4 regions of the Thiomonas arsenitoxydans genome follow, and region 1 is predicted to be linked to each of the others. Evidence: predicted binding sites of a transcription regulator. Region 1 holds the regulator's gene; each other region holds the start of a gene.

Region 1 (5,646 bases):
TCGGCCTGCTCGATCAGTGCATCGAGCGAGCCGTACTCCGTCAGCCACTTGACCGCCGTCTTGGGGCCGACCTTGTCCACGCCGGGCACGTTGTCCACCGCGTCGCCTACCAGGGTGAGGTAATCGACGATACGATCTGGGGGAACGCCGAACTTTTGCTGCACCCCGGCGGGGTCGAGCACCTCGTTGCTCATGGTGTTGACCAGAGTGATGTGGTCGTTGACGAGCTGGGCCATGTCCTTGTCGCCCGTGGAAACCAGGGTGCGTATGCCCTGTGCGTGCGCCCGCACGGCCAGGGTACCGATCACGTCGTCGGCCTCCACTCCCGGCACCTCCAGCAGCGGCCAGCCCATCAGCCGCACAGCTTGGTGAATCGGCTCGATCTGCGCCACCAAGTCGGGCGGCATCGGCGGACGCTGCGCCTTGTATTGGTCGTACATGGCGTTGCGGAATGTCGGCCCCTTGGCGTCGAACACGCAGGCCGCGTAGCGATAGCCCTTGGCCACCGGATATTGCTCGCGCAGGCGCCGCAGCATGGCCACCATGCCGTAGAGCGCCCCGGTGGGCTGGCCTTCGGGCCCGCGCAGATCGGGCATGGCGTGGAAGGCGCGGTAGAGATAGCTGGAACCATCCACCAGCAGCAGGGTGGGGGCGGAGTCGGAATGCACGTCGGAATTCATCCGCGCATTATCAATGCCGCCGTAAAATCAGCCCATGAACATGTTTCGCCACGCCCTTACCGTCTCCGCCCTTGGCCTGTTCACGCTGCTCGCCAGCGTGTATCCGGTACCAGGCGCCCTTGCGCAGTCCATGCCTGCGGCGCCGCTGACAGATACCCAGCCCAAGCCCAAATTCCCTGAACCTCGGGTGCGCGAAAACGTCACTCAGGATCGTGCGGTGCGCATTCAGGAGCAGCAGGTGCGCGGCGCCACCACCTCGATTCAGGTGCAGCCTTTGCACGGCGGCGCGGCCTACAACGTGGTGCCGCCCTCAATCTCTTCCAGCACCGACCCGGCCCATCTGGAAGGGCAGGCGCAGTGGAAGGTGTTCACTTTCAAATAAACCGACGAGCTGACCGCTCAACCTGCTCGCTCAACCTGCTTTTCCAGCCTGCCTTTTCTTTCCCCATCCCGTTCATGGCCGTTTTCACACCGCTCGACGCAGCAGAGGTCGACTCCTGGCTGGACCGCTTCGATCTGGGCACACGCACCGACCTGCAAGGCATCGCCAGCGGGATCGAAAACACCAACTATTTCCTGAGCACCACACAGGGCCGGTTCGTGCTCACCCTGTTCGAGCGCCTGCAGGCCGAGCAGTTGCCGTTCTACCTCGGGCTGATGCACCATCTGGCCGCGCATGGCATTCCCGTACCCGACCCCATGCCCGACCGGCAGGGCCAGACCTTGCACACCCTCAAAGGCAAACCCGCCGCGCTGGTCACGCGCCTGCAAGGCCGCAGCCAGCTGCAGCCCGAGCCGGTGCACTGCGCGCAAGTGGGGCACTGGCTGGCACGCATGCATCTGGCCGCACGCGACTACGCGGGCACGCAACCCAATCTGCGCGGGCTCGCCTGGCAAACCCGCACCATCCCCGACATCCTGCCCTATCTCACCGCCGATCAACGCACCCTCATCAGCACTGAGCTTGCGCACCAGACTGAGGTCGCCGCATCGCCCGCTTATGCCGCGCTGCCGCGCAGCGCGGTTCACGCCGATCTGTTTCGCGACAACGTGCTGTTCGAGGGGGATACGCTCTCCGGCGTGTTCGACTTTTACTTCGCCGGGGTCGATACCTGGTTGTTCGATCTGGCCGTGGCGCTCAACGACTGGTGCATTCACCTGCAGACAGGCGAGTTTGACGCGGTCCGCTTTGACGCCTTGCTGAACGCCTACCTCGCCGTACGCTCCATGAGCGATGCCGAACACCGCTTGCTGCCCGACGCCCTGCGCGCGGCCGCGCTGCGTTTTTGGACCTCGCGTCTGGCCGACTATCACCTGCCGCGCGACGCCCACTTGCTCACCCCGCACGACCCCATCCACTTCGAGCGCGTGCTGCGTCAGCGCATCGCGTCAGCCTGAGCCCGGGCCTGCCGATACCATGTCGGCTCCCTTCTTGGGCTCTCTTCTTCGGCTCTTCACCTTTCATCGTCTTTCGCCATGCAACTGCGTACCGTCTCTGCCCGCGAGGGCCTGCTCTGGGTGCAAAGCGGCTTTCGCCGTCTGGCGCTGCAGCCCTGGGCGGCGCTGTTGATGATCGTGGCCTATATCGTCGTCACCGGATTCGTCTCGGCGCTGCCCATCATCGGCCTGGTGTTTCCGCTGTTCGTGGTGCAGTTCGGCACCCTGGGCTTCATGCAAGCCAGCCGCCAGGTCGCGCAAAAACAGCCGCTTTGGCCCACGGTGCTGCTCACCGGTTTTCGCAGCGGCCCGCAGGCGCTGCGCAGCATGGTGATGCTGGGCGTGCTCTACACCCTCGCCGTCATTCTGGTGCTCGGAGTCGGCAGCCTGTTCGACGGCGGCGCCATGCTGCGCCTGCTGCTGCTCGGTGACAAACCGCCGGCCAGCGCCATCGCCGACGGCAGCCTGCGCCTGGGCGCCATAGCCGCCACTCTGGCGTATATCCCCGTCTCGCTCGCCTTCTGGCTCGCCCCGCCGCTGGTGGCCTGGCACGCCATGCCGCCGATCAAGGCGCTGTTTTTCAGCTTCGTACTGTGCGTGCGCAACATCAAGGCGTTTGCGCTCTATGCGGTGCAATGGTTGCTGCTCTTTCTCAGCCTGCCCACGCTCATCATGCTCGTCGCCAGCCTGCTTGGCGCCAGTGAAACCCTGGCCGCCATGCTCAGCATGCCCGTGGCAATCGCCATTTTTCTGGCCTACATCTTGTCGTTCTATTCCAGCTATGAATCGCTGGTCGGCGAAACCCAGGCCAGCACTCTTGCGCAGTAATGTCGGTGACAACCGCACACCTGACTACAGGGCGTTTTGCCCTATTTTGCCTCTCATGCGCTCACGCACGAGGACGCCCGCTGTAGGTATCCAAACCCGGTGCGGCGCAACCTTACCTTGGTCGATCAACCCTAAGTTCTCTGCAAAGCGGCTGAATCGAATAGGGTGAGGAATCGCCCCCCCGCTCTTTCGCCCCACCGGCCCAAGCTTTCTGCCCCCGGTGGGGATCAATTGGCCCCGCCGAGAGAACATCCGGGTTCAGCGCTCTGCTTGGTTCTGGGCGGCCAGTTCCAGCAGCAGCCGCACCCGCAGCTTCACCGCATTGAGGCCATCATCGGCGCCGCCGCGTACCGGGCCGACGCGTGACGCCACCCTCACCCGCACGCCCTGCTGTTCGGCCCAGCGCAGCGCGGCTTCGAGTTCGCGGTGCACCGTGCCGCCCCCGGTGCCGGCCACGACCAGTCCGCCCAATCGGGGCTGAAGCGCCGTGCTCGAAATCAGGCAGCACACCAGTGCACTATCGCTGCCCGCCGCATTGGTAAGCAACTCCACCCGCGGCCACTCGCTCGCAGCAGGTAGGGGAAACGGCGCCCCTGCCTCCGGCACGGGTTGTCGCCAAAGCCGCAAGGCCTCACCGTCAACCTCACCCAGCGGGCCGCGCTCGCCGGATGAAAACGCTTCCACCGCGTGCGTATTCGCCTTGGTCACGTCGCGAGCGGCATGCACCACGCCGTGCAACACACAGACCACGCCCAGCCCCCGCGCTGCCGGATGCACGGCCACCCGCACGGCATCGAGCAGGTTCTGCGGGCCGTCGGCGTTCAGCGCGGTGGCTGGACGCATGGCAGCAGTCAGGATCACCGGCTTGTCGGTATCCAGCACCAAACGCAGGAAGTAGGCGGTTTCTTCCAGCGTGTCGGTGCCGTGGGTGATGACGCAGGCCTGAATTTGCGGCTGCGCCAGCCAGTAGGCCACGCGTTCGGCCAACTGCGTCCAGACCGCGAAGGTCATGTCCTTACTGTCGAGGTTGGCCACCTGCTCGGTGTGGATTTGCGCCAGGCGACCGAGTGCCGGCACGCTTTGTAGCAGCGCGTCGACCCCCAAAACCCCGGCGGTATAACCCGGCAGACTGGGGTCGCCCGTCGCGGCGCCCGCGATCGTGCCCCCTGTTCCCAACACCACAATCTGCGGCAAGGCCGCGCGAGAAAAAGAATCGGTCATGTGTGAATCTCTTTGCAGAAAGACTGTTTTGATTTACAGTGCTGTGAAAATCATCAAGCTGGAAGCCTGATCAGGGCGTCTTCATGGCCAAAAGATGACATGGCTCGCATGGCGAACTCGTCCATCAGCCTTGCCCATCGGTCTCGCCCATCAAACTGACTTATTGTGCAACTGCCGGAGCCCACGCATGCGCCGTCTCATCTCGAAACTCACCCCTCGTCAGCAGGAAATTCTCGATCTCATCACCGCCTCCGTGCGCGAACTGGGCTACCCGCCCACCCGGGCCGAAATCGCCGCAAAGCTGGGATTCCGCTCGGCCAATGCGGCAGAAGATCATTTGCAGGCGCTCGCCCGTAAGGGCGTGATCGAGCTGACGCCCGGAGCGTCGCGCGGCATTCGCATCACCGAATCGCAGCGCGCCTCGCCGTCGACGACAACGTCCGGGAAAACCTCCGGCGCCATGGGGGGGCGTGCGAGTGGCTTGCGCGCGGATCTCTCCCATGGGCTGCAGCTCGCGCTGCCTGGCGCCGAGCAGCTCTGCCTGCCGCTGGTCGGTCGCGTCGCTGCGGGGCATCCCATCCTCGCGCAAGAGCATATCGAGCAGACGCTCAACGTCGATCCCGGCGCCTTCTCGGTGCGCCCTGACTATCTGCTCAAGGTTCGCGGCATGAGCATGCGCGATGCCGGCATTCTCGACGGCGACATGCTGGCCGTCAAAAGCAGCCAGACGGCGCAAAGCGGACAGATCGTGGTGGCCCGCATCGGCGATGAGGTCACGGTCAAGCGCCTGCGCCTGCAGGCCGATCACATCGAGCTTCTACCGGCCAACCCCGAGTTCGCCCCCATCCGCGTCGATGCCAGCCAGCCCTTCGCCATTGAGGGACTCGCCGTCGGCCTGCTGCGCGGCTCGCTGCAATGAAGTTCACAGCGCGCACAACCAGCAGGTAAGCGTTTGCGTCAGTGCGCCGCTTCAGACCGCCGACACCTGCCGACGTGATTTCCACCAACCCCACACCGCGGGTAGCAGCGACAGCACGATGATGGCAATGGTCATGACACCCAAATTGTGTTTGATCCACGGAATGTTGCCGAACAGATAACCCGCCATGACCAGCAGCCCCGTCCAGAGTGTGGCGCCAAGCATGTTGTAGGCCAGAAACTTGCCATACGACATCTCGGCCACGCCCGCCACAAACGGGGCGAAGGTCCGAATGAAGGGCATGAACCGTGCTGCCACGATGGTGATGCCGCCATATTTTTCGTAAAAGGCGTGCGCCTTTTCAAAGGCGCGGCGGTTGAACCAGCGTGAGTCCGGCCACGAAAAAACCTTATGGCCGATGGCCTTGCCGATCTGGTAATTGAGGCTGTCGCCCAGCACGGCGCCTAGCCAGAGCACGGCGATCACCCCCGGCAGGCTGAGCGCCCCGGTGGCCGCAAACGCGCCCACCACGAACAACATCGAGTCGCCCGGCAGAAACGG
Region 2 (5,646 bases), 510 kb from region 1:
CCTGCGTGGCTGGCGCTGCGCGACCGGCTGACGCGCGCAGTGCATGGCTCGGGTCGCTGACGTCCTGCAAGAGCGGGTGGTTCGCCACAAAAGGCGAACATGTATCCTTTTGTTGCAAATCGGCAAACCTGTGGCAAATGCGCAGTACCACTCTTGCGACGCCATTTTCCTTCGGCTACGCTAAAGCGAACGGTCGTTCTTTTTTTGACCCGCCCGCCTGCAGGCCAGCAGGCATACAACAATGTTTGAGGAGATGTTCATGCGGAATCGTGTCTGGATTGCGCTGGCCCTGGCCAGTGCCTTGGGCTTGGCAGGTTGCGGCGGTGGCGGCGGAAATCCATCCGCGCCGACGCTGGCTTCCGTGGCCAGTGTGAATGCGGCCAGCATGGCGCCGAGCACGGCGCCCACCGGGGGCTTCAAACAGGTTGTGGCATTTGGCGACAGCTTGTCGGACGACGGGGCCTACACCCTGGCAGCGGTCAGCACCTACGGGGCAACTGTGCAGTTCAAGGGGCTGCCCTATCCTGCGGGCGGTCAGTTCACCGTCAATGGAGATGCAACTGGGAACTGGACCGGTGTTTTAGCCTCCAACCTGAATCTTGGCTTGACACCCAACGTGATTGGTTACGGCACGAAAGCCGGTGTGATGTACCTCGGGGCAGCCGGCCCGACTGCAACCCCGGCGTTCTGCGCATTCAGCGCCCCCGTTTCATCTGGACAAGCTAACTGCACCAATTTTGCACAGGGCGGCTCGATGGTGAGCAACCCCAATGGCATCGGCCACAGCGGCGGCGCACTGACGCTGCCGGTGACGACGCAAGTGCAAAACTACCTCACGCAGTTCGGCGGCAGTTTCAATAGCAATCAGTTGGTGACGGTGCTGGCCGGCAATAACGATGTTTTTACGGCGTTGGGAACGGTGAGTGCCACCGTGACTCAGGCCGTCACACAGGCCGTCACGAGCGCCCTGCAGCAAAACCCCAGCCTGACACAAGCGCAGATTGCGGCCATTCAGGCCACTGCGCAGCACGATGCAACCTCGCAGGCGGTTGCTGTCGCGCAGGCGACCGTGGCTCAAGCGGCGGACGAACTGGCCGCCCAAGTCAGCCTGATCACAAGCAAGGGAGCGAAGTATGTGATGGTCTACACCTTGCCGGATTCATCGCAGACGCCGTTTGGCCGCGGTTTGCCCTACACCGGCGCGACGCCTCCGCAAGCTCCGCCAGCCGGTTATGTGTGCGACAACACGGTCACGACGACACCCTGCTACCTGTTGTCGAATCTGGTGCAAGTGTTTAACCAACGCCTGCTCAATGATTTGCAAGGGCAGCCTGTCAAGGTGCTTGATGGCTATAGCCTGCTCAATCAGGAAATTGCCAACCCGTCGCAGTTTGGCTTCACTAATGTGACGACGCCGTGGTGTAACCCGGCCACCACGAGCTCTCTGCTCTGCAATGTGAACACGCCTGATACGGCAGCGGGTGCAAGCACGGCCAATCTCGACACTTGGCTGTTCGCCGATACCGTTCATCCCACACCCGCTGGCTACAAAATTATTGCCAGTACGACCCTGCAGTCGATGAAGAGTTTTGGTTGGACACAATAACACCGCAGCACTCATATCACTATTGAGGAGGATTCATGATGCGTCAATCGCGATTCAATGTTCTGCGTGCTGCCTTGATGGCTGCGGGGCTGATGGCCGGGGCGGTGTTTGCACCTGCCGCCATGGCTGACGATGCCGGGCCGCAAAACACTGTGTTTGTTGGACTGGCTTATTTGCAGAACCATTCCAAATCGGCCAACCTGAGCGGGTACAACACGCCACCCAATCTCAATCTGGATGTGGGCGATGCCACCACGCTGGGGCTGGTGTATGTGCGCGACCTGCCGGGGCCGTTCAGCTTCGAACTGGTGCTGGGCTACCCGCCGCGGGTACGCACCGATGCCGCAGGTTCGGGCTGGGGCGCGCTGCGGGGGGCGGGCGTGACGGATGTGGATGTCTACTCTCCGACGGCATTCATCAACTATCACTTCTTCGGCGACTATGCCAAGTGGGATCCCTTTGTCGGCGTGGGTCTGAACTACACCAAGTTCACCAATACCAAGGCCTTGCCGCCGCTGACCGGCGCGCAAGGCCCGACAAAGATCAACCTCTCGGATTCCTGGGGGGCGGCGGCGCACGTCGGCCTGATCTACCGCTTCAATTCCAAGTGGTCGGTGGTGGGTACCGTGGCCGTGGCAGACGTGCAGAGCAATCTGACTTCCACGTCCTATTCACCCGTCAACCCTTCGGTCATCACCTCGCAGGCGAAGACGCATATCAACTTCCATCCCATCATCTACACCCTGGCAGTGGGCTATAGTTTTTAAAAGCTTGCTCACGCTGCAAGTTGTGGAAAGAGGGGGCTTCGGCCCTCTTTTTTTGGATACCGCAAGCAGAAAAAATCTGTCTTTATATACAGCTGTGCTACATTGCGGCGCAGTGCTATTTAGACTTGAGGACCATGCCATGGAACAAGGGAAATCCGCAGTGAATCCAGAAAAAGCCAAGGCGCTTGCCGCCGCGCTGTCGCAGATCGAAAAGCAGTTCGGCAAGGGCACCATCATGCGCATGGATGATGGCGAGGCGCAACGCGACATTCAGGTGGTGTCCACCGGCTCGCTGGGCCTGGACATCGCCCTGGGCGTAGGCGGGCTGCCGCGTGGCCGGGTGGTGGAAATCTACGGGCCAGAGTCCTCGGGCAAGACCACGCTCACCCTGCAGGTCATTGCCGAAATGCAGAAGCTCGGCGGCACTTGCGCCTTCATCGATGCCGAGCATGCGCTCGACGTGCAATACGCCTCCAAACTCGGAGTGCAACTACCTGATTTGCTGATTTCCCAGCCCGATACCGGCGAGCAGGCGCTTGAAATCGTCGACGCGCTGGTGCGCTCCGGTTCGGTGGACATGATCGTGATCGACTCGGTGGCTGCGCTCACGCCCAAAGCCGAAATCGAGGGCGAGATGGGCGATTCGCTGCCGGGTCTGCAGGCCCGGCTGATGAGCCAGGCGCTACGCAAGCTCACCGCCAACATCAAGCGCACCAACTGCCTGGTCATTTTCATCAACCAGATCCGCATGAAAATCGGCGTGATGTTCGGCAATCCCGAAACGACGACCGGCGGCAACGCGCTCAAGTTCTACTCCTCTGTGCGCCTGGACATCCGCCGCATCGGCGCCATCAAGAAGGGCGAAGAAGTCGTCGGCTCCGAAACCCGCGTCAAGGTGGTGAAGAACAAGGTGGCGCCGCCGTTCAAACAGGCGGAGTTCGACATCCTCTATGGCGAAGGTATTTCGCGCGAAGGCGAAATCGTTGACCTGGGGGTGCTGGCCAAACTGGTGGAGAAGTCCGGCTCTTGGTATGCCTACAACGGCGAGAAAATCGGCCAGGGCAAGGACAACGCGCGCGAGTTTCTCAAGTCCAACCCCGACATCGCCCGCGAGATCGAAAACAAGGTCCGCGCCAGCCTCGGCGTGCCTGAGGCCAATGCGCTGATGACGGCCGATATGTCCGAGGAAGAGCAAGACTGAGTCCGTTGCCATGAGTTTGCCTCGCGCCCAGCCTTCTTTGCGTGCGCGGGCCGTGCGCTATCTCTCGCAACGGGAGCACAGCCCGTTGGAACTGCGGCGCAAACTGCTGCGCTATTGCGAGGCGCCCGAAGAGATCGATGCCCTGCTAGCCAGTCTGGAGCAGGCGGGTTTGCTCAGCAGTGAGCGTTTTGCTCAGTCGCTCATTCATCGGCGACAGCAGCGTTACGGCAATTTGCGCATCGCACAAGAACTCGACGCGCACGGTCTGTCGTCCGATGCTACGGCAAATCTGCGTCAGTCCCTGAAAGACAGCGAACTGACTCGCGCCCATGCCGCTTGGGCGCGAAAATTCCAGGCGCTTCCGCAAGACGCTGCCGAGCGGGCCAAACAGGCTCGGTTTTTGACTCAACGTGGCTTCAGCGGGGACGCCGTCCGCGCGGTTTTGCGCGGCGAGGGCACGGAAGACGTCGACTGACTTGCTGCGCCGCAGCAGGCTGCTACACTGATTCTTGCGCTTCATCAAAAATTGATCCACCATGCGCGACACTCCTGCCGCCCCGTCTTCGCCCAATCGCCGTCTGGTTCACCGCCGCAGTCTCAGTATCGAGGTCTATGCGCGAGAGGATGGCTTGTGGGATCTGCAGGCCGAATTGCGGGACGTGAAAACGCGCGATCTCACCCTGTCCGAACGCACCCGACCGGCGGGCATTCCGGTGCATGACATGTTGCTCATCGTCACCATCGACGACGCGCTCGACATCGTCGATGCCCGCTCGCACACTCTGTTCAGCCCTTACGACACCTGCGGCGATCACGATGACGCCTACCGGCGGCTGATCGGCCTCAATCTGCTGCGCGGATTTCGTTCCGCTGTGCGCGAGCGCCTGGGCGGCGTGCTGGGCTGCACCCATCTCACCGAATTGACGCAAGTGCTGCCGACCGCAGCCATTCAAGGGCTGGCCGGGCTAGCGACGATTACCTTGCCGGAGCCTCAAGAAAGCGCAGGGCCGCCCCAAGCTTTCTTGATCCCCTCGGGGGGCGGGTCGGCGAGCCGACCCAGGGGGCGTTTAGACACGGAGCGTGCCGCCGGTATGCCTTTTCAGCTCAACCGCTGCCACGCCCTGCGGCTGGACAGCCCAGCAGTCGCCGAGTTTTATCCCCGTTGGGCGCAACAAACCGCGCCACAACGCACCGAAGGCACAATGCCTGCACCACAAGTCGAGGACGAGACGCCATGAAAATTCATGAATATCAGGCCAAGCAACTATTGAGAGAACACGGTGTGCCGGTACCACGCGGCAAGCCCGCGTTTTCCGTCGATGAGGCCGTCGCCGCAGCGCAGGAGTTGGGTGGCCCGGTCTGGATGGTGAAGGCGCAGATTCACGCTGGCGGGCGGGGCAAGGGCGGCGGTGTCAAGCTGGCGCGAACGCTGGACGAAGTCCGGCAACTATCCCTGCAAATCCTGGGGATGCAGCTCGTCACCCATCAAACCGGCCCTGCGGGGCAGAAAGTGCGACGGCTGCTGATCGAGGATGGCGCCGATATCCAAAAAGAGTATTACGTCGCCGTGCTCACCGACCGTGCCACGCAAAAAGTGGCCGTCATGGCGTCGAGCGAAGGCGGCATGGACATCGAAGAGGTCGCCGCCAAGACGCCGGAGAAAATTCTCAAGGTGTTTGTCGATCCGCTGGTTGGCCTGCAGGACGCGCAAGGTCTGGAACTGGCCGCGGGCATCGGCATTCCGCTCGCCTCGCAGGCCCAGGCGATCGACGTGTTCAAGAAGCTCTACCAGTGCTATATGGACACCGACGCCTCGCTGGTGGAAATCAACCCGCTGATTCTCGAAGGCAACGGCCAGATCAAGGCGCTCGATGCCAAGTTCAACATCGACGACAACGCACTGTTCCGTCACCCCGAAATCGAGGCGCTGCGCGATCTCGATGAGGAAGACCCGGCCGAGGTGCAGGCGCACAAATTCGACCTCGCCTACATCCAGCTCGACGGCAATATCGGCTGCCTGGTCAACGGCGCCGGGCTGGCGATGGCGACGATGGACACCATCAAGCTGTTCG
Region 3 (5,646 bases), 780 kb from region 1:
CGCTACGGCCGCGCGGTGGCGTTCGCCGCCGAGCCGGGTGCGCCGCCGGTCACCGGCTGGATCGCGGTGAACCATGACCCTGAGCGCCACAGCCTGCGCCTCACCCTGCCGCCGCGGCTGGCGCGGCACATCGGCCGCATCGTGGGCGGTGTGCGGCGCTTGTTCGACCTCGATGCCCGCCCCGATCTGATCGACGCCCATCTGCCCGAGTTTGCCGCCGAGGCGCCCGGCCTGCGCATTCCCGGCGCCTTCGACGGGTTCGAGATCGCCATGCGCGCCGTGGTCGGCCAGCAGATCGGCCTGCCGCAGGCGCGCGTCATTCTTGGCCGCTTGGCGCAGCGTCACGGCACCTCCGTGCCCGATGCGCCCGACGGTCTGCGCCGCACCTTGCCCGACGCGGCCACGCTCGCCGCCTGCACCCCCGAGGCGCTGCGCGCCTGCGGCCTGACCGGCGCCCGCGCCCTCAGCCTGCACGCGCTGGCGCTGGCCGTGGCCGAGGGACGCGTGGCGCTGCAGCCGCTCGCCCCGGTCGAGCCCACGCTTGCGGCGCTGCAGGCCCTGCCCGGCATCGGCGACTGGACGGCGCAGGTGATTGCGCTGCGCGGTCTGGGCTGGCCGAATGCCTTTCCCGCCGGCGATCTGGTGTTGCGCAAACAACTCGGCCTGGCCCGTCCGGCCGACATGCTGGCCCATGCCGCGCGCTGGGCGCCGTGGCGGGGCTATGCCGCGGTGCATCTGTGGCGCCGCGCGACTGAAGGAGAAACACCGTGAAAGCCGTCTTGGTCATGGACAGCCCGCTGGGCGCGTTGCAACTCACCGCCGAGGAAGACGGGCTCACTGCCCTGAGTTTTCTCGACGACGCAAAGCCCCCAACCGCCGACGACACACCTTTGCTGCAGCGCGCCCGCGAGCAACTTCAAGCCTATTTCAGCGGCGACGCCATCACCTTCGATCTGCCCTTGCGGCCCCAGGGCACGCCGTTCCAGCAGACGGTCTGGCGGGCGCTGCAGACCGTACCCTACGGACAGACGATCAGCTATGCGCTGCTCGCGCAGCGGCTGGGCCTGCCCGCCAGCCATGCGCGCGCCGTGGGTGCGGCAGTGGGGCGCAACCCGCTGCTCATCATCGTGCCCTGCCACCGCATCATCGGCCATGACGGCCGCTTGACCGGCTACGCTGCCGGCCTGCCGCGCAAGCAGGCGCTGCTCGATCTCGAACGCGCCGCCTGAGCATGACGACCAGCGCTGCGCATCATCCGTATCACACCCATGCCTTTCATCGAACTGTTTGTGCTCGCCGCCATCTGGGGCGCTTCTTTTCTCTTTCTGCGCATCGCCGTGCCCGAGTTCGGGCCGCTGCCGCTCATCGCGCTGCGCGTGGGCATTGCCTCGTTGGTGCTGCTGCCGGTGCTGCGAACCGCCGCGGCGCGCGCCCAGTTTCGCCACAAACTCTGGCCGCTGCTGGTCGTCGGGGTGACCAACTCCGCGTTGCCGTTCACCTTGTTCGCCGTGGGCGCGCTGCACTTGGGCGCGGGCTTCGAGGCCATACTGAATGCCACCACCCCGCTGTGGGCGGCGGTGCTGGGGGCGACGCTGTTCGGCGCGCCGATCGGCCGGGCGCAGATCGTGGGACTGGGCGTCGGCCTGCTCGGCGTGGTCGTGCTGGTGGGCGATCAGCCCGGCCTCTCGCAGGGCGCTGCGCCCTGGGCGGTGGCTGCGGTGTTGCTGGCGCCTGTGTCCTATGGCTTTGCCGTGCATTACGCCCGCCGCCATCTGGCCGGGGTCGATCCGGCGCTCACCGCGTTCGGCAGCCAGCTCACGGCCACGGTGCTGCTGGCGCTACCTGCGGCCTTGACCTGGCCCGCGCACGCGGTGCAGGGCGACATCTGGGCCGCCGTGGTGGCGCTGGGCGTGCTGTGCACCGGGCTGGCTTATGTGCTGTATTTCCGCCTCGTGGCGCAGGTCGGCGCGGCCTACGCTGCCTCGGTCACTTTTCTCATTCCGGTGTTCGGCATGCTCTGGGGCGCGCTGTTTCTGCAGGAAGCCGTCACCAGCGCCATGCTGGCGGGCTGCGCGATCATCCTGGCGGGCACCGCGCTGGCGAGCGGACAGTGGAAGCGGCTGGTGGGCCTGCGGGCGTAGGCCGTCCATCCCCGGCGGTTTGAGGCCGTGCAGGCGCTTTGAACGACGGCCTGTGCGGGCGACCTTCAGCTTCGCTTCAGGAACTCCGATCGCTGGAAAAGAACGAAAAAATCGCCGCGGCGATATCCATGCGCTGCGGCGTTGGGTTCAGTTTGAGAAAGGAGTTCGATCATGAAGATTCAATCCAAAATCTTGGTCGCAGCGCTGGCGATGACCCTGCCCGCGCTGGCCTTGGCGGCGCAGCCGCTTGCGGTGCGTTACGACGGGCATGACATGCCCATGCACCAGACGGTGGAGGTCATGCACACGGCCGCAGGCCCGGTGCAGGTCAAGACCTGGACTTGGCAAAGCCCGCAGGGCCATGCGCGGGTGGTGATCGAGCAAAGCTCGGGTGCGGCCGCCCCTGCCTGGGCGCTGCGGCAGATGCACACGCAGTTTGGGCCGATGCAGCGGCTGATCGAGCGGGTGGACGCGCAGATGAATGCGCAGATGAATGCGGTGTTCGGGCCGATGTCCACCCTGCGTGTGCTGTTGCCGCAGTCGCCGTGGTTGATGCCGCCGGTGCTGCCCACGATGGTGCTGTTGACGCCGCTGCAAATCCCGCAAGCGCAACCGCCACAGCAGCACCCGGCGGCTCCGGCCGCGCATCCGGCGCAGCGCTGGCAGGCGTAAAACCCCCGCGCGGCAGGGCCACTTGCAGCGGGCCACTTGCCAGCGTCATGACAGCATGAAATACTGTGCGTAAAAACAGTATTTCGGCGCGCCGTGCAAGCGGCGCGGGCTGCCATGACACTGCGTTGCCTGCTGGTCGATTTCAATTCCTACTTCGCCTCGGTGGAGCAGCAGCTTTGCCCTGAGTTGCGCGGGCGGCCGGTGGGCGTGGTGCCGATGCTGGCCGACACCACCTGCTGCATCGCTGCCAGCTACGAGGCCAAGGCGTTTGGTGTGAAGACGGGCACGCAGGTGGCCGAGGCGCGCCGGCTGTGTCCGGGCATCGTATTCGTGGTGGCGCGGCATGCCGAGTATGTGCAGATTCACCACCGCGCCGTGGCGGTGGTGGACACCATCGCGCCGGTGGAGCAGGCGCTGTCCATCGACGAAATGGCCTGCAGCCTGCCCATGGGCTGGACCAGCCGCGAGCGCGCCACGCAACTGGCGCTGCGCCTCAAGACCGCGCTGCGCGAGGCCTTGGGCGAGTGCCTGCGTGTCTCGGTGGGCATCGCCCCCAATGTGTTTCTCGCCAAGCAGGCGTCCAATCTGCAAAAGCCCGATGGTCTGGTGGTGCTCGACTCCACCGACCTGCCCGGCCCGCTGCTGCGCATGCAGCTCACCGATCTCACCGGCATCAATGTGCGCATGCTCGCGCGGCTGCAGGCGCAGGGCATCCACAGCGTGGAGCATCTCTGGCGGGCGCGGCGCGAGCAACTTCGCGTGGTGTGGGGCGGCATGGCGGGCGAGGCGTTTTACGACCGGCTGCACGGGCTAGCGTCTGGTGTGCAGGCCGCCAATCCGCGGCGTTCGCTCGGCCATTCGCATGTGCTGCCGCCGGAGATGCGCAGCGCCGAGGGCGCGCTGGCCGTGCTCGACCGCCTCACGCAGAAAGCCGCGATGCGCCTGCGCCGCGAGCACCTGCTGGCCGGCGCCATGACGGTGATGCTCAAGCTCACCCGTCGGCACGGCGAGCGTCTGCGTCCCGAGCGCGGCGCCCGCTTCGCGCCGACGGCCGACACCCGCGCCCTGCTGCACACCCTGCGCGAGTTGTGGCCCGGCATGGTTCCTGCGGGCTGGGCGCCGATGAAGGTGGCCATGCTGCTGCACGATCTGCGCCAGCCCGGGCAGACCAGCGCCAGCCTGTTTGAGGGCGATGTGCCCGGCTCGGCTGCGGAGCAGGCCGCGCTGTGGAGCGCGGTCGATGCCCTCAACGTGCGCTACGGCCGCCACACCATCTATTGCGGCAGCGGCCATCAGGGGCGGGAGGAAGCCCCCATGCGCATCGCGTTCAACCACATCCCCGATCTCGAAACGGAGGGGTAAATCGTGATCAGATCGCTTGCTGAACCTCTTTCGCCGGATGGCCCAGCAGGTTGACATGGGATTTCAGAAATTCGAGAAAAGTCGCGGCCACCACGGAGACGCGCTTTTCTTTCGATCTGACCAGGTACCAAGAGCGTCGAATAGGAAAACCTTCAACGTCGAGGACGCAAACCTGATGGTTCAAATGATCCTCGCCGATCGTACTGTCCGAGAGGATGGCAAGGCCAAGGCCGCCGGCCACCGCTTGTTTGATGGCCTCGTTGCTCCCCAATTCCATGCGAATGTTCGGGCGCACGCCATGCTCTTCGAAGAGTCGCTCCATCGTCAAACGCGTTCCAGAGCCCCGCTCTCGAACGAGAAAGTGCTCTTGTGCCAGTTCGGCAAAACGAACGGTACGCCCCAACGTCGTCAGCCGGTGTGACGAGGGCGCCAAGACGACGAGCGAGTTTTCGAGAAAAGGCTCGCACTCGATGTTCATCCCATCGGGCGGGACGCCCATGACGTAAATGTCGTCTTGGTTGCGTGCAAGGCGCTCAAGCAGACGATCTCGGTTGATCACTTCCAGCGCAATGTCGATGCCGGGATATTGCGCGCAGAAGGGGCCGAGCAAGCGGGGCATGAAGTATTTGGTCGTGGTGACCGAAGCGATTCGGAGTCGACCTTTTTTCACCCCCTTCATGTCGGCAATGGTTTGCTCAAACCGGCCCCACGTTTCCAGCCAGTCGCCACAGGTGGCGTAGAGGTGCTCTCCGGCCTCGGTGAGAAAGACTTTCTTGCCGATTTGCTCCAGCAGGGCAAGACCAATTTCATCGCTGAGCAAACGAATCTGCTTCGAGACCGTGGGTTGTGTCACATGAAGTTCTTCAGCGGCCCTCGAAAAGCTCCGCAGCCGTGCGACGGCCTCGAAGGTGCGCAACTGCCTCAAGCTGACATGCATCATGTCCGATCCTTTATGTATAGCTTTTTATCTATGGTTTTTATTCTAATTATTCATTATTAATTTTGTCAGGTACTCCATAGACTGAGTTCCGCTGCACCACTGATCTGCCGGAACAACCTCTAGGAGATATGCCATGTCGCCCTCATGGAATTCGCTCGGTCCACTGCTCGCCCTGTGCGTGCCCCTTGCCTTATTGGTCGTCGGCTGCGTTCCGACTGCGTGGGCCAACGCACGGCCTCGATTGATTGCACGGTTGAATGAAGCCATGGCCTGGCTGGCCTTCGTGCTGGCTATCACTGCTGGATTGCTCGGCACGCTGCAGGGCGCCACGCACACTTTCACCGTGGCATCCGCTGCGCTCCCTGCGGAACTGGGGCATCTGACCCTCTCGATTTATCTGAACGCGCTGACGATCATGATGCTGCTGCTGGTTTCCTTTGTGGGCGTGGTCGTATCGCGTTATTCCAAAAACTATCTTGCGGGCGACGCGCAACAGGGCCGGTTTCATAAGTGGCTCGCTTTGACCCTGGC
Region 4 (5,646 bases), 600 kb from region 1:
TCGATGCACGCGGCGCAGCCTGTTTCCTCTGGCTGCACTCTACCTCTCAATCTTCCTGGAGAACACAATGCACACAGACGCCATCGCTTTCATCGGCCTGGGCAGCATGGGGGCCCCAATGGCGCAGAACCTGCTGTCCAGCGGCATGCCGTTGACCGTTTACAACCGCAATGCGGCACGTGCAGAGGCCTTGGCCGCAGCGGGCGCAAGGGTTACCGCCTCTGCAGCACAAGCAGTCTCCCCCGGGGGCATCGCCGTCACCATGGTGGCCAATGATGCGGCCCTCGAAGCGGTCACCCTCGGTCCGAATGGCGTTGCAGATACCCTGGGACAGGGCGGCCTGCACATCTCGATGAGCACGGTTTCGCCGGAGACGTCGCGCAAGCTGGCGGCCGAGCATGCCCAGCGGGGCAGCCTGTTCCTCAGCGCCCCGGTCTTCGGGCGTCCGGAAGCAGCGGCGGCCAAGAAGCTGTGGATAGTGCAATCGGGTTCGTCGCAAGCGAAGGTGCGGGCCAAGCCGGTGCTGGACGCGCTCGGGCAAGGCATCCATGATTTCGGGGAGGACCCGGGGTCGGCCAATGTGGTCAAGCTCAGCGGCAATTTTCTGATTCTGTCCGCCGTCGAAGCGATGGCCGAAGCGCTGGCTTTGGTCGAAAAAAGCGGTATTGACCGCAGCGCCCTGGCCAGCTTTTTGGGACAAACCATTTTTGCCTGCCCGATATATCAAAACTACTCTCAAATCCTGGCCAAACGGGCGTATGAGCCCGCTGGGTTCAAGCTGGAGCTGGGCATGAAGGACGTGCGCCTGGTGCGCGACGTGGCTGAACAGGTCACTTTGCCCATGCCGCTGGCGGATTTGTTGCACGAGCGACTGCTCGCCAGCTTGGCCAAAGGCCGTCAGGCACTTGACTGGACTGGCATTGAACTGGTCAGCGCCGAGGCGGGCGGGCTGCGCTGAACCTGCCGCCCATCTGCGCTGCTCGGGTGCCGGTTAATCGGGGTGGCCACGCCATGCTTGGCGGGCAATTGCAGCACGCCGAGCAGACGCAGAACTGCGGTGAAGTCACGGCCTTTCCGCAGAGGAGCAAATGAACCCGCATTAGCGATGCGCACGATGGCGCAAAGGTGGGAGGAGATTGCTATCTAGGCGGACCCGGCCACCGCTTTCCCCGCACCAAGCGGACAAAAAGCACGCGAGCTCTGACAAGAGGCTTCGCTTTTGGCCGTTTCCGCGCCCACAGACAGACCACTGTCGCTACTCGCAACACCCATAGATTCGTCGCCGCGGTCTCGTATGACACCGCACCCCGCACTTTTAAGGTAAAGCCGCGAATTTAAGGTTAAGACTGCAATGTTTAAGTAAACCGCATTTCTAGACATGACATCCCCAACAGCAGGAGATGCCTCAATGACCTAGACGATTTACAAATCAGCAGTTTGCCTCAACACCTCGCAATTTAATTGAACCAGAAGAGCACGCCGTCTGCCCGCAAATCAGACCGCAAGTTCCTCGGTTCGAACGGATGCGAAATCCCATCAGCAATGGAGCACTTCCAGCTGGATGGCAACCATCAACGCAACAAATTCATTGAATACCACCATGGAAAATACCGTTTCAGATATAAAAGATGCCCGAAAATTGAAAGTTTCCACTCAATCAGAGGAGCATACAAATAACATGATTTTAGGTCGGCTTCCCAACGACGATTCCATATATTCTTCAGTAATTGAAAGTTATCGTCCTTTGGCACGGCCGTACGTAGACGCTCACGCTAAAAACAAATTTCTTACAGAGGCCGAGGTGGCGCTTTTTGGAATTGGAAGACTCGAATGGCTTGTTTCTTCCACATATAGTGAACTGAGCGATAAATTCACGGAAAGTGAACTGTTGACTCTGATGAATTGTATAATTGGCGGGCCACTTTCTATTCAACAGATTGATGCGCTCCCCTCACTGATTCTGGAAAATTATGGCATTGAAGTAGATGATTACGAGTCAACGCCTTTTGCGCCGCTTGTCAACAAAATTTGCCGTTTAACCCCACTTCAGCGTCTGGCACTGGTTGACGCAGCTGAGCGAATCTTTCATGACCTCGGACGCACGGATTCTCTCCAGAGCAGTTTTACCCACTATGGCATCAAATTACTATCCAATAAATAAACCCACGTTATGAATTTTCTCAAACGCTGACTGGCATCCCCGCCCGCCATTTCGTTCACGTTCATGGCGGTGCGGTTACGCCTCAATGCGTCCCATCGATTGATTCAAGTAACGCGGGACCGTCATTCCGCACATTGCCGACTGCCTTGCCAACCGGATAGGCGTCCAACGCACTGTCGCCCAGCGGCCGCATCAGCGCCTGCAGGTCAGCCGCCTTCGCTGTCGGGTCCAACCATCGCGCAACATCTTCCTCATGGAGCACGACCGGCATCCGGTCATGCAACGGCCGCATCACGTCGTTCGCCTCGGTGGTCAGAATGGTGAAGGTCAGCAGGGGCTCGGTGGCGCCGGGCGGCATCCAGTGCTCCCACAGCCCGGCCATGGCCAGCTGTTGCCCGTCCGGGCGATGGATGTAGAACGGTTGCTTCCCCGAAGGCTGCTGCTGCCACTCGTAAAACCCATCGGCCGGCACAATGCAGCGTCGGCTCCTGAAGGCCGCCCGGAAGGCAGGCTTCTCCGCCGCCGTTTCACTGCGCGCATTGATGAGCCGGTTGCCCAGGGCCGGGTCCTGCGCCCAGGAAGGAATAAGCCCCCACTGCAGCAAATCCAGATGACGCCGGCCCTCTAGCAGGCGAACGATGGGCGCCTTTTGCATCGGCGCCAGGTTGTAGCGTGGCCGCCATTCCTCGCTGTGCGCCGTATCCGGCCCTTCGATACCGAAGACCTCCCGCAAACGCTGCGGGGAGCTTTTGAGGACATAGCGGCCACACATGGGAGCTCCGTTGGCGGGTTGGGGTCGGTGAGAAGGGATAGAGAACAGGGGACGGGGACAGAAGACAGGCGACAGCAGACACAGGGTCGCGCATTCCCCTGAGAATTGAAAGACTGTTTTTTTATCCAGTTTTTGTGTAGGCTTGCCTTCCCGCGCTCTCCAGCGCCTTCCCGGACTGCCTGCCATGCCCTCTCCTGCCCTTGTGTCCTCCTCAAGGCTTGCCGACCTGCCGCCCGCCGTGGCCGCCTCGGTGTGGCGCGGCGATGACCTCGCCGTCCCGACGGGGGCGGTCGTGTCCAGCGGCTGGGCGGCGCTCGACGCCGAGTTGCCCGGCGGCGGCTGGCCCTGCGGCAGTCTCACCGAGGTACTCAGCCCACAGCCTTCTCTGCTGGAATGGCGCCTGCTGGGTCAGGCGCTGCGGCAGGTGACGGCGGATGGCGGCAACGTGGTGCTCGTCGGCCCGCCCAAGCCCCCTTTCCTGCCCGGGCTGCAGGCGCTGGGCTTGCAGGCCCGGCAGCTCATCTGGGTGCAGACCGAGACCCCGGCACAGCGTCTGTGGGTCACCGAGCAGTTGGTGCAGGCCGACACGGCCGGTGCGGTCCTCGCCTGGCTACCGCAGGCCCGGGCGGAACCACTGCGGCGGCTGCAAAGCCGCCTGCAGGGCGGCCGCACCCTGTGCATTGCCTTGCGGCCTGAAGGCGCGCGCAGCGAATCGTCCCCGGCCAGCTTGCGCCTGCTCGCCCAGGCCGGCCCGGACTGGACCCTGCGGGTGCAGGTGCTCAAACGTCGCGGCCCGTTGCACGACCAGACCCTCATCCTGCCGTCGGTGCCGTCCTCGCTGGAGGCGGTGCTGAGCCGGCGAACCCGGCTGCCCAGTCGTTGTATTGCCCTGCCCGCCGGAGCCCGCCATGCTGTGGTGCGCCCTGTGTCTGCCGAACCCCTGCGGCACTGAGTCCTTGGCCGCCGCCCAGCATGGTCTGGCCCTCTGGGCGCTGCAGTTCACGCCCCGGGTCACCCGGCTCGATGAGGCGGTGCTGATGGAGGTGCAGGCCAGTCTGCGGCTGTTCGGCGGTGCGGGGGAACTGGCCGCGCAAGTGCGGGTTGACAGCCCGGCCCTGGGCGTGGTGTCGGTGGCCTGGGCTGCCACGGCGCTAGGAGCTTTGGCGCTGGCACGGGCCCAGAGGGAGGAAGTTGATACCAGCCCACTGGCCGAGCGTCTGAACGCCTTGCCGCTCACCGTCCTGACCGTCACGGCGCCGCACGCCGACACCCTGGCTCAACTGGGCTGCCGCACCCTGGGTGAGCTGCGCGCCCTGCCCCGCGGCGGATTGACCCGGCGCTTCGGTCCCGCCATGGTCGAAGCGCTGGACCAAGCCTATGGGCTGCGCAGTCCCGTCTTCTCCTGGGTCACCCTGCCGCAGACCTTTTGTGCCCGGCTGGACCTGATGGCCCGGGTGGAGAACGCCATGGCGCTGGTCTATGCCGCCAAGCGCCTGCTGCTGCAGTTGCAGGGCTGGCTGGTGGCGCGTAACGCCGGGGTCACCGCCTTCACCCTGCGCTGGCAGCATGACGGCCTGCGGCCCCAACCGGGGGAGGAAGGCGACGCGCTGGTCATCCGCACCGCCCAGCCGATGCGCGACATGGCGCATCTCTCGCGGCTGCTGGCCGAGCAGCTGGCACGGGTGCAACTGGCGGCGCCGGTGGAGACCCTGATACTGGAAGTGGACAGTGTCTGCGATTACCGTCCGCCCACGGCGTCGCTGCTACCCGATGCCGCGGAAGACCGCGACGCGCTGAACCGGGTGCTGGAACGCCTTGCCGCCCGCCTGGGCGCCCAGCGGGTGGTCCGGCCCGTTCTGCGGGAGGATGCCCGCCCGGAATGGGCCCAGCAGTGGGTGCCGGCGTCTGCACCGGTGCGCGCCCGGCCAGTGAGCGCCCGGCCGGTGAGCGCCACAGTGCGCAGCGAGGGGCTGCCCCAACCCACCTTTCTGCTTCCGGAGCCTTTGCGCCTGGCGGTGCGGGGCAACCGGCCGCTCTACCAGGGGGAGTTGCAGCTCTTGCTCGGCCCCCACCGGCTCGAAGGCGGCTGGTGGCACCGGGTGGAGCTGGCTGGCGGCACCGCCGAAAGCCGCCAGGTGGCGCGCGACTACTGGGTGGCGCTCAGCGCGCATGCCGGCGTACTCTGGGTGTTCCAGACCCGGGTGGCCGGCGAGGACGCCGCCTGGTTTCTGCACGGCGTGTTCGCGTGAGGCCGGCATGGACCCCCTGCCTGACTATGTCGAGCTGCATTGCCGCTCCAACTTCTCCTTCCTCACCGGGGCCAGCCATCCGGAGGAGCTGGTCGAGCGTGCCCAAGAGCTGCACTATGCAGGGCTGGCTGTCACCGACGAATGCTCCCTGGCCGGCATCGTCCGGGCGCATGGGGCGGCCAAGGCGGCGGGCCTGCCCTTGCTGGTCGGGGCGCAGTTCGCGGTGGAAGGTGATGAGAAGACAAGAACACCGCCCTTCACCCTGGTCGTGCTGGCCTGCAATCTGAACGGTTACGGCAACCTCTGTGAGTTCATCACCCGACTGCGACGGGCTTCGCCCAAAGGGAGCTACCGGCTGGATAGGCAAAGTATCACCGGTGAGGCGCTGGCCGATTGCGTGGTGCTAGCGGTGCCTTCGCGGCAGGCTACCGATGAGCAACTGCTGGAGCTGGGTGCCTGGCTGC

Evidence for each region. Region 1 encodes LexA, which represses DNA repair genes until DNA is damaged. Its sites were predicted from a motif close to ACTGTATNNNNATACAGT; they were not measured.
Region 2: the regulator LexA is predicted to act here: its motif matches at 2,449-2,466, upstream of recA (recombinase RecA).
Region 3: the regulator LexA is predicted to act here: its motif matches at 2,876-2,893, upstream of THI_RS03560 (Y-family DNA polymerase).
Region 4: the regulator LexA is predicted to act here: its motif matches at 3,046-3,063, upstream of imuA (translesion DNA synthesis-associated protein ImuA).

The regions. Positions count from the first base shown of each region.
Region 1 is NC_014145.1:1,545,451-1,551,096, reverse strand. It holds gene polA (DNA polymerase I) at 1-680, opposite strand, end outside; gene THI_RS07145 (hypothetical protein) at 715-1,062, shown strand; gene THI_RS07140 (homoserine kinase) at 1,137-2,078, shown strand; gene THI_RS07135 (BPSS1780 family membrane protein) at 2,157-2,945, shown strand; gene THI_RS07130 (asparaginase) at 3,204-4,166, opposite strand; gene lexA (transcriptional repressor LexA) at 4,366-5,085, shown strand; gene THI_RS07120 (DedA family protein) at 5,137-5,646, opposite strand, start outside.
Region 2 is NC_014145.1:1,032,626-1,038,271, forward strand. It holds gene THI_RS04700 (L-threonylcarbamoyladenylate synthase) at 1-60, shown strand, start outside; gene THI_RS19260 (hypothetical protein) at 181-408, opposite strand; gene THI_RS04705 (SGNH/GDSL hydrolase family protein) at 428-1,606, shown strand; gene THI_RS04710 (OmpW/AlkL family protein) at 1,645-2,373, shown strand; gene recA (recombinase RecA) at 2,513-3,574, shown strand; gene recX (recombination regulator RecX) at 3,585-4,049, shown strand; gene THI_RS04725 (DUF2889 domain-containing protein) at 4,111-4,812, shown strand; gene sucC (ADP-forming succinate--CoA ligase subunit beta) at 4,809-5,646, shown strand, end outside.
Region 3 is NC_014145.1:769,211-774,856, forward strand. It holds gene THI_RS03540 (AlkA N-terminal domain-containing protein) at 1-771, shown strand, start outside; gene THI_RS03545 (methylated-DNA--[protein]-cysteine S-methyltransferase) at 768-1,229, shown strand; gene THI_RS03550 (DMT family transporter) at 1,269-2,141, shown strand; gene THI_RS18040 (hypothetical protein) at 2,313-2,813, shown strand; gene THI_RS03560 (Y-family DNA polymerase) at 2,928-4,175, shown strand; gene THI_RS03565 (LysR family transcriptional regulator) at 4,183-5,115, opposite strand; gene THI_RS03570 (NADH-quinone oxidoreductase subunit L) at 5,249-5,646, shown strand, end outside.
Region 4 is NC_014145.1:941,878-947,523, reverse strand. It holds gene THI_RS04280 (NAD(P)-dependent oxidoreductase) at 68-958, shown strand; partial or broken gene THI_RS19250 (peroxiredoxin) at 982-1,083, opposite strand; gene THI_RS18745 (hypothetical protein) at 1,562-2,161, shown strand; gene THI_RS04275 (SOS response-associated peptidase) at 2,244-2,933, opposite strand; gene imuA (translesion DNA synthesis-associated protein ImuA) at 3,118-3,885, shown strand; gene THI_RS04265 (Y-family DNA polymerase) at 3,842-5,182, shown strand; gene THI_RS04260 (error-prone DNA polymerase) at 5,190-5,646, shown strand, end outside.